3 regions of the Chelatococcus sp. XZ-Ab1 genome follow, and region 3 is predicted to be linked to each of the others. Evidence: predicted binding sites of a transcription regulator. Region 3 holds the regulator's gene; each other region holds the start of a gene.
What was found. Region 3 encodes LexA, which represses DNA repair genes until DNA is damaged. Its sites were predicted from a motif close to TGTTCNNNNTGTGTTCNG; they were not measured.
Positions count from the first base shown of each region.

Region 1 (4,222 bases), on a different contig from region 3:
ACGGATGGCCGTCGGGATCGGCGAAATAGCCCGAATAGCCGCCCCAGTCCGCCTTGGTGCCTGGCTTCAGCAGGCGCCCGCCGGCGGCGACCGCGGCGTCGAGCGCCGCGTCCACCGCCTTCTCGTCCGGCAGGTTGATGGCGAGAGTGAAGCCGCCGAAGCCCGGTGGCGTCAGCGGGAGCTTCGCGTCCTCGGCGAGCTTGTCCCGGTCCCACAGGGCGAGCGCAACATTGTCGAGGGCGAGAAAGGTGATCGACGCCTCGTGGGCCCGCGCCTTCGGCCGCCAGCCGAGCTTCTCGTAGAAGCGCTGGCTGGCAGCGCGGTCCGTGACGCCGAGCGTGATGAGGTTGACGCGCGCAGGAACGGTCGCGGTCATCGGGCTATCCTTTCAGAAGAGGCTGAGCTGCTCGGCGCCGCGACGGGGCGGTGAGAAGAGGTCCGTCCTGAGCCGCGTGCGGCGCTTGTTGAAGCCGAGGCGCTCGGCGGCCATCTCGAAACGCCGGCCGATCATCCAGGCATAGGGACCGGAGCCCACCATGCGCTGGCCCCAGCTGGAATCGTAGTCCTTGCCGCCGCGCGTCGAGCGGATGAGCGACAGCACGTGCCGGGCCTTGTCGGGATAGTTGCTCATCAGCCAGTCGCGCACGATGTCGCGCACCTCGAGCGGCAGGCGCAGCATGACGTAGCCCGCCTCGCGCGCGCCTGCGGCATGCGTCGCGGCGAGGATGTTCTCGATCTCCGCATCGTTGACGGCCGGCACGATGGGAGCAACGAGCACGGTGACGGGGATGCCAGCCTCGCTGAGCCGGCGGATGGTGTCGAGCCGGCGCTGCGGCGTCGCCGCCCGCGGCTCCATCGTGCGGGCGAGCTTGGCGTCGAGCGTGGTGACGGAGATCGCCACCTTGGCGAGGCCCCGCGCCGCCATAGGCGCGAGGAGGTCGATGTCGCGCGTCACCAGGGCCGATTTGGTCACGATGCCGACCGGATGGCCGGTCCTGCCCAGCACCTCCAGGATGCCGCGCATGAGGCGGAACTTGCGCTCGATGGGCTGGTAGGGATCGGTATTGGTGCCGATGGCGAGCGTGCGTGGCACGTAGCTGGAGGCGGATAGTTCCTTCTCGAGCAACGCCGGCGCATCCGGCTTGGCGAAGAGCTTCGATTCGAAGTCGAGCCCCGGCGACAGGCCCATATAGGCGTGGGTCGGCCGGGCGAAGCAGTAGACGCAGCCGTGCTCGCAGCCGCGATAGGGGTTCACCGAGCGGTCGAAGGAGATGTCGGGCGAATCGTTGCGCGTGATGATGGTGCGCGCCTTCTCCGTCTGCACCTCCGTCTTGAACGGCGGCAGCTCGGCAAGGCCCTCCCAGCCGTCGTCGACATCCTCCCGGTGAGTCGGCTCGTAGCGCGCCACGGGGTTGCCGACGGCCCCGCGTCCGCGCCGCCGCTCCGGGTCGATGCGATGGCCGACAAGGGCGAGCGGATCCGCCGGGCCGACCTGCGGCACCTCCTTCAGCAGATCGCGCCCCCGGCCGGTGCGCGGCGGGGTGGCAGGGGCGGGTGAATGAGAGACGGCTCGGGCCCGCATGGGCGCCTCCGATTCCAGCAGCGATCATCGATTGAGAACATATAGAGAACAAAATTGTTCCCGTGTCCAGTGGTGGCTGTGGTCGAGGCGCAAGGTTAGCAACGGCACAAGCCGCGTGCCGAAACAGAAGCCGACGTTCGATCGTCTAGTCCTGGTTCTGCGGCGCTTCCGCAGCGTCGGCCGCGGTGCCGGGCGCCGCCGGCGGTTGGTCCCGCGCGGGTTGCGGTGGCGCTGGCATCGGCAAGGTGATCCCCTGTTGCCACGCATCGAGGCGGGCGTTGAGGCTGCTGACCGGCATATGCGAACCGGGGAAGACGCCTGGCTGTGGTCTGATCTCCTGCGGCATTCGCGTTCTCCTTTCGTCGTGCAGCGGAGCATCAAGAGGAGTGACGGGAGCGGCCATCGTCAAACGGGCGTGCCGAAAATCTCAATTCAAGGCTTGCCGGGTGGTGACAGCACCCACGGCACGGCTACGGAAAGGATCAGCAAGCCCGCGAAGGACATGTTCAAGACACGCCTCGCCCGGGGGTTGTCCATGGGGCGCGCGAGCAGCGAGCCGGCAGCAAGCCAAAGGATGTTGACGAGAACGACTGTCGCGAGCAGCAGCGTTCCCTTCAGCAACTGATCGCCGATGGTGCTGTCGGGCCAGACGGAATATCGCGAGAATGCAGCCGCCACGGCGACATAGGCCTTCGGGTTGGCCAGAGACAGGGTCGCGCCCGCATGCCAGCGAGGGGGACGCGCGGCCGATCCTGCGGCGGCCGTCCTCAGCGGCGGCGCCGTGGCGATCCGGTAGGCCAGGAAGATGAGATAGGCGCTCGCGGCAAAGGTCACGACCGGCGCGATCCGGGGAGAGGAAAGCACCGCCGCCCAGAGGCCCGAGCCGACCAAAGCCACGACGGCGACCATTCCGAGATCGAGCCCGAGCATGTACGGCACCACGCGACGCATGCCGAAGGCAGCCCCGAGCGCCGCCAGGCTGAGCGTGTTGGGTCCGGGGCTCCCGACGAGCGCGAGCGATGTCAGAAGAAACAGGAGCACAGCGTCCATGGGGCCTCCACTCGCGATCTTGGAGTTGGCCCAGGCGGACGGCGGAACAGTGCTGCGCTCCCCGATGGTTCCCCATCTCATCCCGCCAGTCACACAGCACGATGCGAGCGTATCGACCGCTCGCCCGGCGGGCAAGCCGCATGCATCGGGATGTTGGGCGCGGCCAGCGCCGGCGGGCTCGCGCCTGCCACCGAGGATTCGGGCCGTCCGTGCTCCTGCCGCTAAGACAGCGTGCCGCAGCGTCATGGCGAGGTGCCTGCGCTAGGCTTCCGGCATGATTTCCGTCCTGATCATGGCCAATGGCGATACGGAAGGGCTCGGCGCGACGCTGGCGGCCCTGGTGCCCGGCGTCGCGGCGGCGGTCGTGCGCGAGGCCATCATCATCGATTGCGGCGAGGACAGGGATGCCGCGCGCGTCGCCGAGGCCGTCGGCGCCTCGCTCGTGCGGGCCGGGGATGGCGAAGCCGGCTGGCGCGAGGGGGTGCGCGAGGCGCGTGGCCCCTGGCTGATGCTGCTCAAGGCCGGCGACGTGCCGACGGCGAACTGGATCGCCGTGATGGAGCGCTTCCTGCGCCGCGAAGGCGGCCAGACGACGGGCTTGTGGCTCGGCGGCTCGTGCATCGTGCCGCTCGGCCGCTTGCGGCACGTGGCCCAGGGGCTGTTCGGCCGCGCGCCGCTCGGCCCGCGCATGCTGCTGTCGAAGGCTCATGTCGTCGCCGGCCATCGCCGGCCGATGATGCTGCCGGCGCTGCCGGTCGCCTTCGAGGCGGCCGGTTGAGACCGGGGCGTGATCCCCGTCCTTTCAGCTGCCGGTTCCACGCCTCAGATGCTCGTCGAGCCGCGGCATGATCTCGACGAAATTGCACGGCCGTTGGCGATAATCGAGCTGCGCGGCGAGGATGCCGTCCCAGGCGTCCTTGCAGGCGCCGGGGGAGCCCGGCAGCACGAAGATGTAGGTTGCGCCCGCGACGCCCGCGGTCGCCCGTGACTGCAGGGTCGAGGTGCCGATCTTGTCGTAGGAGATGCGGTGGAAGACGGCCGAGAAGCCGTCCATGCGCTTCTCGAACAGCGGCTCGATGGCCTCGGGCGTCACGTCCCGGCCGGTGAAGCCCGTGCCGCCCGTGGTGATGACGGCATCGATGCCGGGATCGGCGATCCAGCCCTTCACGGTGGCGCGGATCTCGTCGATCTCGTCCGGCACGATGGCGCGGGCGGCAAGGCGATGGCCGGCCGCTTCGAGACGCTGAACCAGCGTGTCGCCGGATCTGTCGTCGGCGAGGCTGCGCGTGTCGGATACGGTCAGCACGGCGATGGAGAGCGGAATGAAAGGGCGCGTTTCGTCGATACGGGACATGAGTCTGCCTGATGAGGTGGTGCCGGACCGTCAGGGCCTGCTTGCGCCGAAGGTATCGCACGCCTGCACGCGGCCTTCCTTGAGCCCGGTCATGAACCAGCGCACGCGCTGCTCGGACGAGCCATGGGTGAAGGTCTCGGGGACGGCATAGCCCTGGCCGGCCCTCTGCAGGCGGTCGTCGCCGATGGCCTCGGCCGCGTTCATCGCCTCCTCCACGTCGCCGGGCTCCAGCGCCT
Region 1 covers NZ_JARKII010000006.1:282,757-286,978, reverse strand. Annotated here, with positions in the region: gene P2T65_RS11065 (VOC family protein) at 1-376, opposite strand, end outside; gene P2T65_RS11060 (PA0069 family radical SAM protein) at 389-1,582, opposite strand; gene P2T65_RS11055 (hypothetical protein) at 1,728-1,928, opposite strand; gene P2T65_RS11050 (LysE family transporter) at 2,015-2,632, opposite strand; ZMP/ZTP riboswitch at 2,654-2,735, opposite strand; gene P2T65_RS11045 (hypothetical protein) at 2,907-3,410, shown strand; gene moaB (molybdenum cofactor biosynthesis protein B) at 3,435-3,986, opposite strand; gene P2T65_RS11035 (neutral zinc metallopeptidase) at 4,017-4,222, opposite strand, start outside.
Region 1: the regulator LexA is predicted to act here: its motif matches at 1,616-1,633, upstream of P2T65_RS11060 (PA0069 family radical SAM protein).

Region 2 (4,222 bases), 230 kb from region 3:
AGGCCGAGGCTGGCATACATCTCCGCCACCGCTCCAACCGACTGGCGATAGCCGTCGTCGAAGCGGGCATCGCAGACGCGCAACCAGTGCGCGATGAGGACGGTGCGGATGTTGCGGCGCACGTCCTTGCGCGTGAAGAGCTCACCCGCCACGCCGCTGGTGCCGAGATGATCGACGAGCGCGTCGAGAATCGCCGGCAGTTCCTCCGCCACCACGGGCTTCAGTTGCCGCAGCCGCTCCCGGTCCTTGCGGTCGAAACCGACGAAGGCAAGTTCGTCCTCCAGCCGTTGGCGGGCCGCCTGCCCGGCCGTGCGCTTCGATGCCCGTTCCACGTCCATGCTCAGACGTCTCGTCCCAAGCTTTGCCGGTGAGCCGACCCGCCTCCGGCAAGCACGCCACAAGAACCCGCCGGCCGGACGCCGACGGGAGTGAAGCCGCATCGGAGACGAAATTGCGGGGCGAGGCTTGCCCGGAGCCTGCCGGGCAGGCGCAACGGTGCCTTCAGGCGAGCGTTTCGAGCAGGCGCTGCATCAACTGCCCGCGCGGTGCGAGCGAGGAAATGAGGCCGTATTCGTGGAGCGTATGCGCCCCCTCGCCGTCGATGCCGAGGCCGTCAAGGGTCGGCACGCCGAGCGCCGCCGTGAAATTGCCGTCGCTGCCGCCGCCGGTCATGGGCGAATCGGCGAGCTCGAAACCGATGTCGGCGGCGAGATGCTGCGCATGGGCGAGCAGCCGGCCGATCTCGTCGGTCTTCACATAGGCCGGGCGATTCATGCCACCCGTGATCGTCAGCTTCACGTCCGGATCGTATGGCTTGAGGGCGAGGATCTTTTCGCTCGCCGATACACCGTCGGCATCCTCGATCACCCTGAGGTCGACGGAGAAATAGGTGAAGTGCGGGATGACGTTGGCCGCCGTGCCGCCGGAGACGAGGCCGACCGTGGTGGTGATGCCGCGCCCGTAGTCGGTCATCGCCTCGATGTCGAGGATCTGCCGCGCCGCCTCGCGGATGGCGCTGCGGCCGAGCTGGTGGCTCGTGCCGGAATGGGCCGGCCGCCCCTCGATGCGCACGTCGAAGCGCCCCACCCCCTTGCGGGCGGTAACGATCTTGCCGCCGTCGCGCGCCGGCTCCGTCACCAGCGCATAGGAGGCCCGGCGGGCCTGATCCTCGATGATCTCGCGCGTCGTGGGGCTGCCTATTTCTTCGTCGGGCGTGAACAGGAAGGTGATCGGCAGCAGTGCCGATCCCGCCGCGGCCACACGCTTGAAGGCCTCAAGGGCGAGATAGGCGCCGCCCTTCATGTCATAGATGCCCGGCCCGTAGAGCTTGTCCTCGTCGCGCCGCAGCGGCAGCGGCCCGTCGATGGTCCCCATGGGATGCACGGTGTCGACATGAGACATGATGAGGATGCCCTTGGCATCCGTGCGCGGGCCAGCGCGCATGACGAGTGTGTCGCCGAGCCCCTGCTTGCCGGGCAGCCGCTCCACCGCGATCGGCAGCCCCTGCGCCTCCGCGGCTACGATGTCGATCATGCGGTTGACGGCCGCCGCATCGCGGGTCGGACTTTCCTCCAGCACCCAGCGCGACAGGCCCGCTACCATCGCATCCGTATCGTACTCGCTCGCCATCGCCGCCCGGTCCTTCGTCTCTCACGCACTTCGGGCGACGTCGGCGGATGCCTGCGTCGCCCGAGCATCGGTGAAACCCTTGCTATCAGAAGGGGATATCGTCGTCGAGATCGCCAGAGTAGCCGCCTGTGCTGCCCGAGGCGGCCGGCTTGCGCTCCATCGGCGAGGCGCGGCCGAAATCCGAGCCGCGCGAGCCGCCGAAGCCGCCGCCGTCTTCACCCATCTCGCCGCCGCCGCCGCGGCTGTCGAGAATGGTCAGTTCGCCGCGGAACGGGCGCAGCACAACCTCGGTGAAATAGCGTTCCCCGCCCGAGGCATCGGTCGCCTTGCGGGTTTCGAGCTGACCTTCGATATAGACCTTCGAGCCCTTCTTGAGATACTGCTCGGCCACGCGCAGCAGGTTCTCGTTGAAGATGACGACCGTGTGCCATTCGGTTTTCTCGCGCCGCTCGCCGCTCGTCTTGTCCCGCCACGTCTCTGAGGTCGCGATGCGCAGGTTGCAGACGCGGTTGCCGTTCTGGAACGTGCGCACTTCCGGGTCGCGTCCCAGATTGCCGATGAGGATCACCTTGTTGACGCTGCCCGCCATACCTCCACCTCCGCTCGTTTCGACACCGACCTTAAACCAGAGCCGCCCCGGCGCCTGATAGCGGCGGGCGGACGGGATGACGGCTTGTCCACAGTTGCATGTCTCATCGTTCTTGCTATGTTCTTATCGCTCCGACTCGCAATGTGCAAGCCGCCCTTTGCAACGGCGTGCCGAGCAACGCGGGCAGGAATGCCGGCCGCGCCTGCCGGCGGCGACCCGGTTCCAGTGGGCAATCGCCGTGAGGCGCATTATATCGGGTTCGCTTGCGGGCCCGATTGCCGTTTCGGAAGGGATGCGGCCGTGCATGCCCTGCAGGACGGTGTTTCCTGGGTTCTCAGGAACCCGCATGTGGTGCGGTGACTGCTCTTCTTCTGCAGCGTCGAGTCTTCGGCGCGGCTCAGCCGGTTTGTGATCCATGGCTCCCATCGACGATCTCTTCGACCATGCCGCCGAGGCGGCCGCCACCCGCACCATCACCATCCGTGGTGCGCGCGAGCACAATCTCAAGAACGTCGACCTCACCATCCCGCGCGACAAGCTCGTCGTCTTCACGGGCCTGTCCGGCTCCGGCAAGTCGTCGCTCGCCTTCGACACCATCTATGCCGAAGGCCAGCGCCGCTATGTCGAGTCGCTCTCCGCCTACGCCCGTCAGTTCCTGGAGATGATGCAGAAGCCGGACGTCGACCAGATCGACGGGCTCTCCCCCGCCATCTCCATCGAGCAGAAGACCACCTCGAAGAACCCTCGCTCCACCGTCGGCACGGTCACGGAGATCTACGACTACATGCGCCTCCTGTGGGCGCGCGCGGGCGTACCCTATTCGCCGGCCACCGGCCTGCCGATCGAGAGCCAGACGGTCAGCCAGATGGTCGACCGCGTGCTCGCCCTGCCGGAGAAGAGCCGTCTCTATCTCCTCGCCCCCGTGGTGCGGGGTCGCAAGGGCGAGTACCGCAAGGAGCTCGCCGATTTCATGAAGCGCGGCTTCCAGCGCGTGAAGATCGACGGTCAGTTCTACGAGATCGCCGAGGCCCCAGCGCTCGACAAGAAGCTCAAGCACGACATCGACGTGGTGGTCGACCGCCTCGTCGTGCGGCCCGACATCGCCGCGCGCCTGTCGGAATCGCTTGAGACGGCGCTCGAGCTCGCCGACGGCATCGCCGTGATGGAATTCGCGGACGAGAAGGACGACAAGGGCGAGGCGCGGCGCCTCGTCTTCTCCTCGCGTTTCGCCTGCCCTGTCTCGGGCTTCACCATCCCCGAGATCGAGCCGCGCCTTTTCTCCTTCAACAATCCCTTCGGCGCCTGCCCGGTCTGCGGTGGCCTCGGCCACGAGATGCAGATCGACCCCGACCTCGTGGTGCCGGACGGGCGGCTGACCCTGCGCGGCGGCGCCATCGCACCCTGGGCGAAGTCCACCTCGCCCTATTACGGCCAGACGCTCGAGGCGCTGGGGAGGCACTTCGACTTCCCGGTCTCGAAGCCGTGGGACGAGTTGCCCGAGAAGGCGCGCGACATCATCCTCTACGGCACCGGCGACGAGGCCGTGCGCTTCGCCTATGACGACGGCCTGCGCTCCTACGAGGTGAAGAAGCCCTTCGAGGGCGTCGTCAACAACCTGCAGCGCCGCTGGAAGGAGACCGAGAGCGACTGGGCCCGCGAAGAGATCGGCCGGTTCATGTCGGAGACGCCCTGCGGCGCCTGCGGCGGCCACCGCCTCAAGCCCGAGGCGCTGGCGGTGAAGATCGACGGCCGGCACATCGGCGAGGTGGCGCAGATGTCGGTCGCCGAGGCGCGGGGATGGTTCGAGATCCTGCCCGACCGGCTAAGCGACAAGCAGAACGAGATCGCCGGGCGCATCCTCAAGGAGATCCGCGAGCGCCTCACCTTCCTGCTCGACGTCGGGCTCGACTACCTCACCCTCTCGCGCGGCTCGGGCTCGCTGTCGGGCGGCGAGAGCCAGCGCATCCGCCTCGCCTCGCAGATCGGCTCCGGCCTCACGGGCGT
Region 2 covers NZ_JARKII010000004.1:279,028-283,249, forward strand. Annotated here, with positions in the region: gene P2T65_RS09050 (globin-coupled sensor protein) at 1-338, opposite strand, end outside; gene P2T65_RS09055 (M20 family metallopeptidase) at 502-1,629, opposite strand; gene ssb (single-stranded DNA-binding protein) at 1,715-2,218, opposite strand; gene uvrA (excinuclease ABC subunit UvrA) at 2,634-4,222, shown strand, end outside.
Region 2: the regulator LexA is predicted to act here: its motif matches at 2,326-2,343, upstream of ssb (single-stranded DNA-binding protein).

Region 3 (4,222 bases):
CGGGCGGCTACGATTTCACGCGCGACGCCTTCTTCCGCGGCATCGGCGCCGTCGGCTCGCTTGTGGGGCGTGTGGAAATCAGTGCCCCGCCGCGCGTGCCGGACTGGCGCCTGGCCCTTGCAACATGGCTTGACGAGGCGCGTAATGCGCTGACGACGCGCATCGCCCGTGCCGCCGGCGGGCAGGAGGGGGCGGTCTCGGCTGCGCTCGTCACCGGCAAGCGCGGCCTCATCACCGAGGATACCAACGAGGCCCTGCGCGCCGCCGGCCTCTATCACATCGTGTCGATCTCCGGTCTGCACATGGCGCTCGCCGCCGGCACGGTGTTCTGGGCCGTGCGCGCGCTCCTCGCGCTCTTTCCGGCCATCGCCCTCACGTGGCCGATCAAGAAGATCGCCGCCGCGACGGCCATGGCGGGGGCCGTGGGCTACTGCCTGTTCTCGGGTGCTGACGTCGCCACCCAGCGGGCGCTGATCATGACACTGACCATGCTCGGCGCCATTCTCGCCGACCGGCCGGCGCTCTCGATGCGCAATCTCGCGTTCGCCGCCATCTTGTGTCTCGCCCTCGAGCCGGAGGCAGTGCTCGGGCCGAGCTTCCAGATGTCGTTCTCGGCAGTGGCCTGTCTCGTGGCGCTCGCGGAATGGCAGGCGGCCCGTCCGGGCAGGGGCGAGGCGTCGCTCGGTCCGGTCGCGCGCGCCCTGTGCCATGCGTGGCGATGGACCGTCACCCTCGTCGTCACGACCCTGGTCGCCTCCCTGGCGACAGGGGCCTATGGCGCCTATCACTTCCAGACGGCGATGCCGCTGAGCGTGGTGGGCAACGGCATCGCGCTGCCCTTCGTCTCCTTCATCGTCATGCCGGCGGCTGTGCTCGGGGTTCTGCTCAACCCCTTCGGCCTCGACGCGCCCATCTGGTGGCTGATGGGGCAGGGCACGGCCATCGTGCTCGCGGTCTCCCACGCCATGCAGGACTGGCGCCTGTCCGTGATGGCGATACCGGCCTTTCCGGGCAGCGCGCTCATCCTCTTCTCGCTGGCGCTGCTTGTGCTGACCATCTGCATCTCGCCGCTGCGCTGGCTCGCCGCCGTGCCCGCGGCCGCCGCCCTCGCCATCGCCGCGGGAGCGGCGCGGCCGGACATCTTCGTCGACCGCAACGGTGCGAGCGCGGCCGTCCGGGGTGTCGAGGGGCGTCTCGCCGTGCTCGGCCGCGCCTCGTCCTTCGTCGTCGCCCAATGGCTGCGCGCAGACGGCGATGCGAGGCAGCCGGGCGACGAAAGCCTCAAAAGCGGAGTCTTCTGCGACCGCGACGGCTGCACCATGCAGGCGGTCGACGGCCGCATGGTCGCCCTGGTGCGCCGCCCCTCGGCCTTCGTCGAGGACTGCCGGCGGGCCGACATCCTCGTCACTGCGCTCACCGTCCCGCCCGGCTGTGCAGCGCCCGTGGTCATCGACCGCACGAAGCTGCGCGAGAACGGCGCAATGGCCGTCATCCTCGGGAATGGCGGCAGCGATCGGCTCATCGGCCAGTTGCCCTCCGACGAGCGCCGCGCCTGGATGCAGGCGCTTCCTTCACGACCGTTGTCCACGGCGGCCGGCGCCGCGACGGGCCGGCCATCGCCCGCGTCAGCCGATGAGACGGGCGGGGAGGATCAGGAGCCCGACGTCAGTAGCGACGCAGCAGATTGACGAGCTTGCCCTGGATGCGCACCCGGTCGGGGCCGAGCACGCGCGTCTCGTAGGCCGGGTTGGCCGCCTCGAGCGCGATGGAGGAGCCGCGGCGCCTCAGGCGCTTCAGCGTTGCCTCCTCGTCATCGATCAGGGCGACGACGATATCCCCTGTATTCGCCGTATCCTGCTTGCGGATGACGACCGTATCGCCATCCAGGATGCCGGCCTCGATCATCGAATCGCCGCGCACCTCGAGCGCGAAGTGCTCGCCGCTGCCCAGCATGTCCGGCGGCAGCGAGACGGTGTGGCTGCGGCTCTGGATGGCGGAAATGGGCGTGCCGGCAGCAATCCGGCCCATGACAGGAATCGCAACTGTCTGGACAGCGGGTTCGACCGCCTGAGGCGCCGGCGCGCGCACCTTGCCAAGCCCGCCCTCGACCACGCTCGGGTTGAAGCGCCCGCGCGGGGCTGCGGCGACGCCGTCGGGCAGGCGCAGCACCTCGAGCGCCCGGGCGCGGTTCGGAAGCCGGCGAATGAAGCCGCGCTCCTCCAGCGCCACGATGAGGCGATGGATACCGGATTTCGACTTAAGATCGAGGGCTTCCTTCATCTCGTCGAAGGACGGCGGCACGCCGGTCTCACGCAGGCGTTCGTGGATGAAACGCAGGAGTTCGTGCTGTTTGCGCGTCAGCATGGCCGGCGATCTCGCTCCCCCTCGTCGAATCGCATTGTCGATGCGAGTCGAAAACAAATCATGAACGAGATTAGACGTTCCCGGTGTGTTCCGCAAGTTCGACCGAGGCGAAGCTCAGAGCCGGATGATGCGGCAGGGTTCGCCCGCCCGGGCGGCGGGGGCATGGGGCGCACGCACGACGAGCGCCTCGGCCTCCGCCATGAGGCGCAGCATGGAGCTGTCCTGGCGCGGGAAGGGGCTGGCGACGAGGGTGCCGTCGTCGGCCGCCGCGAGGCGGGCGCGCAGATAGTCCTGCCGCTCGTCATTGGCCGGCAAATCGCTGCCGAGCCGGGCCGGCAGGGTCGCGATTTCGGCCGCATCCGGATCGCCGCTCAGCGCCCGCACGAGCGGCGCGAGGAAGATGAGCGCGCACACGATGCTGGAGACGGGATTGCCCGGCAGGCCGAGCACGGTCATGGCGCTGAGGCGCCCGTACATCAGGGGCTTGCCCGGGCGCATGGCGATGCGCCAGAAGCCGAGCTGCCATCCCTGCGCCGAAAGGGCGCGCTGCACGAGATCGTGATCGCCCACCGAGGCGCCGCCGAGTGTCACGAGCACGTCGGCCCGGGCCTCCTTGGCCGCATCGATCGCGGCAGAGAGCGCGGCGAGATCGTCACCGGCGATGCCGAGGTCGATGGCTTCGGCCCCGGCCCGTTCGGCGATGGCCGCAACGGCATAGGTGTTGGAGGCGACGATTTGATCGGGTCGGCTCGGTTCGCCGGGGCGGACGAGTTCGTCTCCGGTTGCCAGAATGGCAACGCGCGGCCGCCGCACCACTGGCAGCGCCGCATGGCCCATGGCCGCGGCGAGCGCAACTGCCGAGGGGGCGAGTTGCCGGCCGGCCTGCAGCAGGATCTCGCCTTCGCGAAAATCGAGCCCGGCCTCGCGCACGAAGCGCCCGGCCGCCACGGTCGACAGCGCTTCGATTTGGTCGCCGTTGGCGCGGGCATTCTCCTGAATCAGGATGGCGTCGGCGCCCGCCGGCAGGGGCGCGCCGGTGAAGATGCGCACGCATTCGCCGGGCCGGATCGCGCCCGCAAAGGCATGCCCGGCGGCACTGGTGCCGATCAGCGAGAGGCGCGCGGGAACGGCCGTGACATCGGCGGCACGCACGGCATAGCCGTCCATCGCGGAGGCGACGAAAGGTGGCTGGGTGCGCAGGGAGGCAAGGTCGACGGCCAACGTGCGGCCGGCGGCCCTGTGCAGCGGCACGGTCTCGTGCTCGCGAACGGGGCTCGCGCCGGCGAGGATGCCGGCGAGCGCATCGGCGACCGGCGTCAGGGCCAAGCTGGCCTCCTCATGCCATCTTCTCCGCGTCCGGCCGGTCGTCGGCGCGGAAATCGCCGGACTTGCCGCCGCTCTTGGCGAGGAGGCGGATGCCCTCGATGCGCATGGCCCGGTCTGCGGCCTTCACCATGTCGTAGATGGTGAGGCAGGCGACGGAGACGGCGGTCAGCGCCTCCATCTCGACGCCGGTCTGACCCGTGACGCGCGCCTCGCCCGTCACGCGTACGCCCGGAAGCGCCTCGTCGATGGTGCAGTCGACCTTCACCTTGGTCAGGTTCAGCGGATGGCAGAGGGGGATGAGCTCATGGGTCCGCTTCGCCGCCATGATGCCGGCGATGCGGGCCGTAGCCAGCACGTCGCCCTTCTTGGCTTCGCCCGAGCGGATGAGGGCGAGCGTCTCCGGCAGCATGACGACATGGCCCTCCGCCTGCGCGATACGCTGCGTCACGGCCTTGTCGCCCACGTCGACCATGTTGGCCTTGCCCGAGGCGTCGACGTGCGTGAGCCGCGTCATGCCGCTGCAGCCTCGCCG
Region 3 covers NZ_JARKII010000004.1:53,627-57,848, forward strand. Annotated here, with positions in the region: gene P2T65_RS08020 (ComEC/Rec2 family competence protein) at 1-1,688, shown strand, start outside; gene lexA (transcriptional repressor LexA) at 1,666-2,364, opposite strand; gene glp (gephyrin-like molybdotransferase Glp) at 2,479-3,690, opposite strand; gene moaC (cyclic pyranopterin monophosphate synthase MoaC) at 3,701-4,204, opposite strand; gene trpC (indole-3-glycerol phosphate synthase TrpC) at 4,201-4,222, opposite strand, start outside.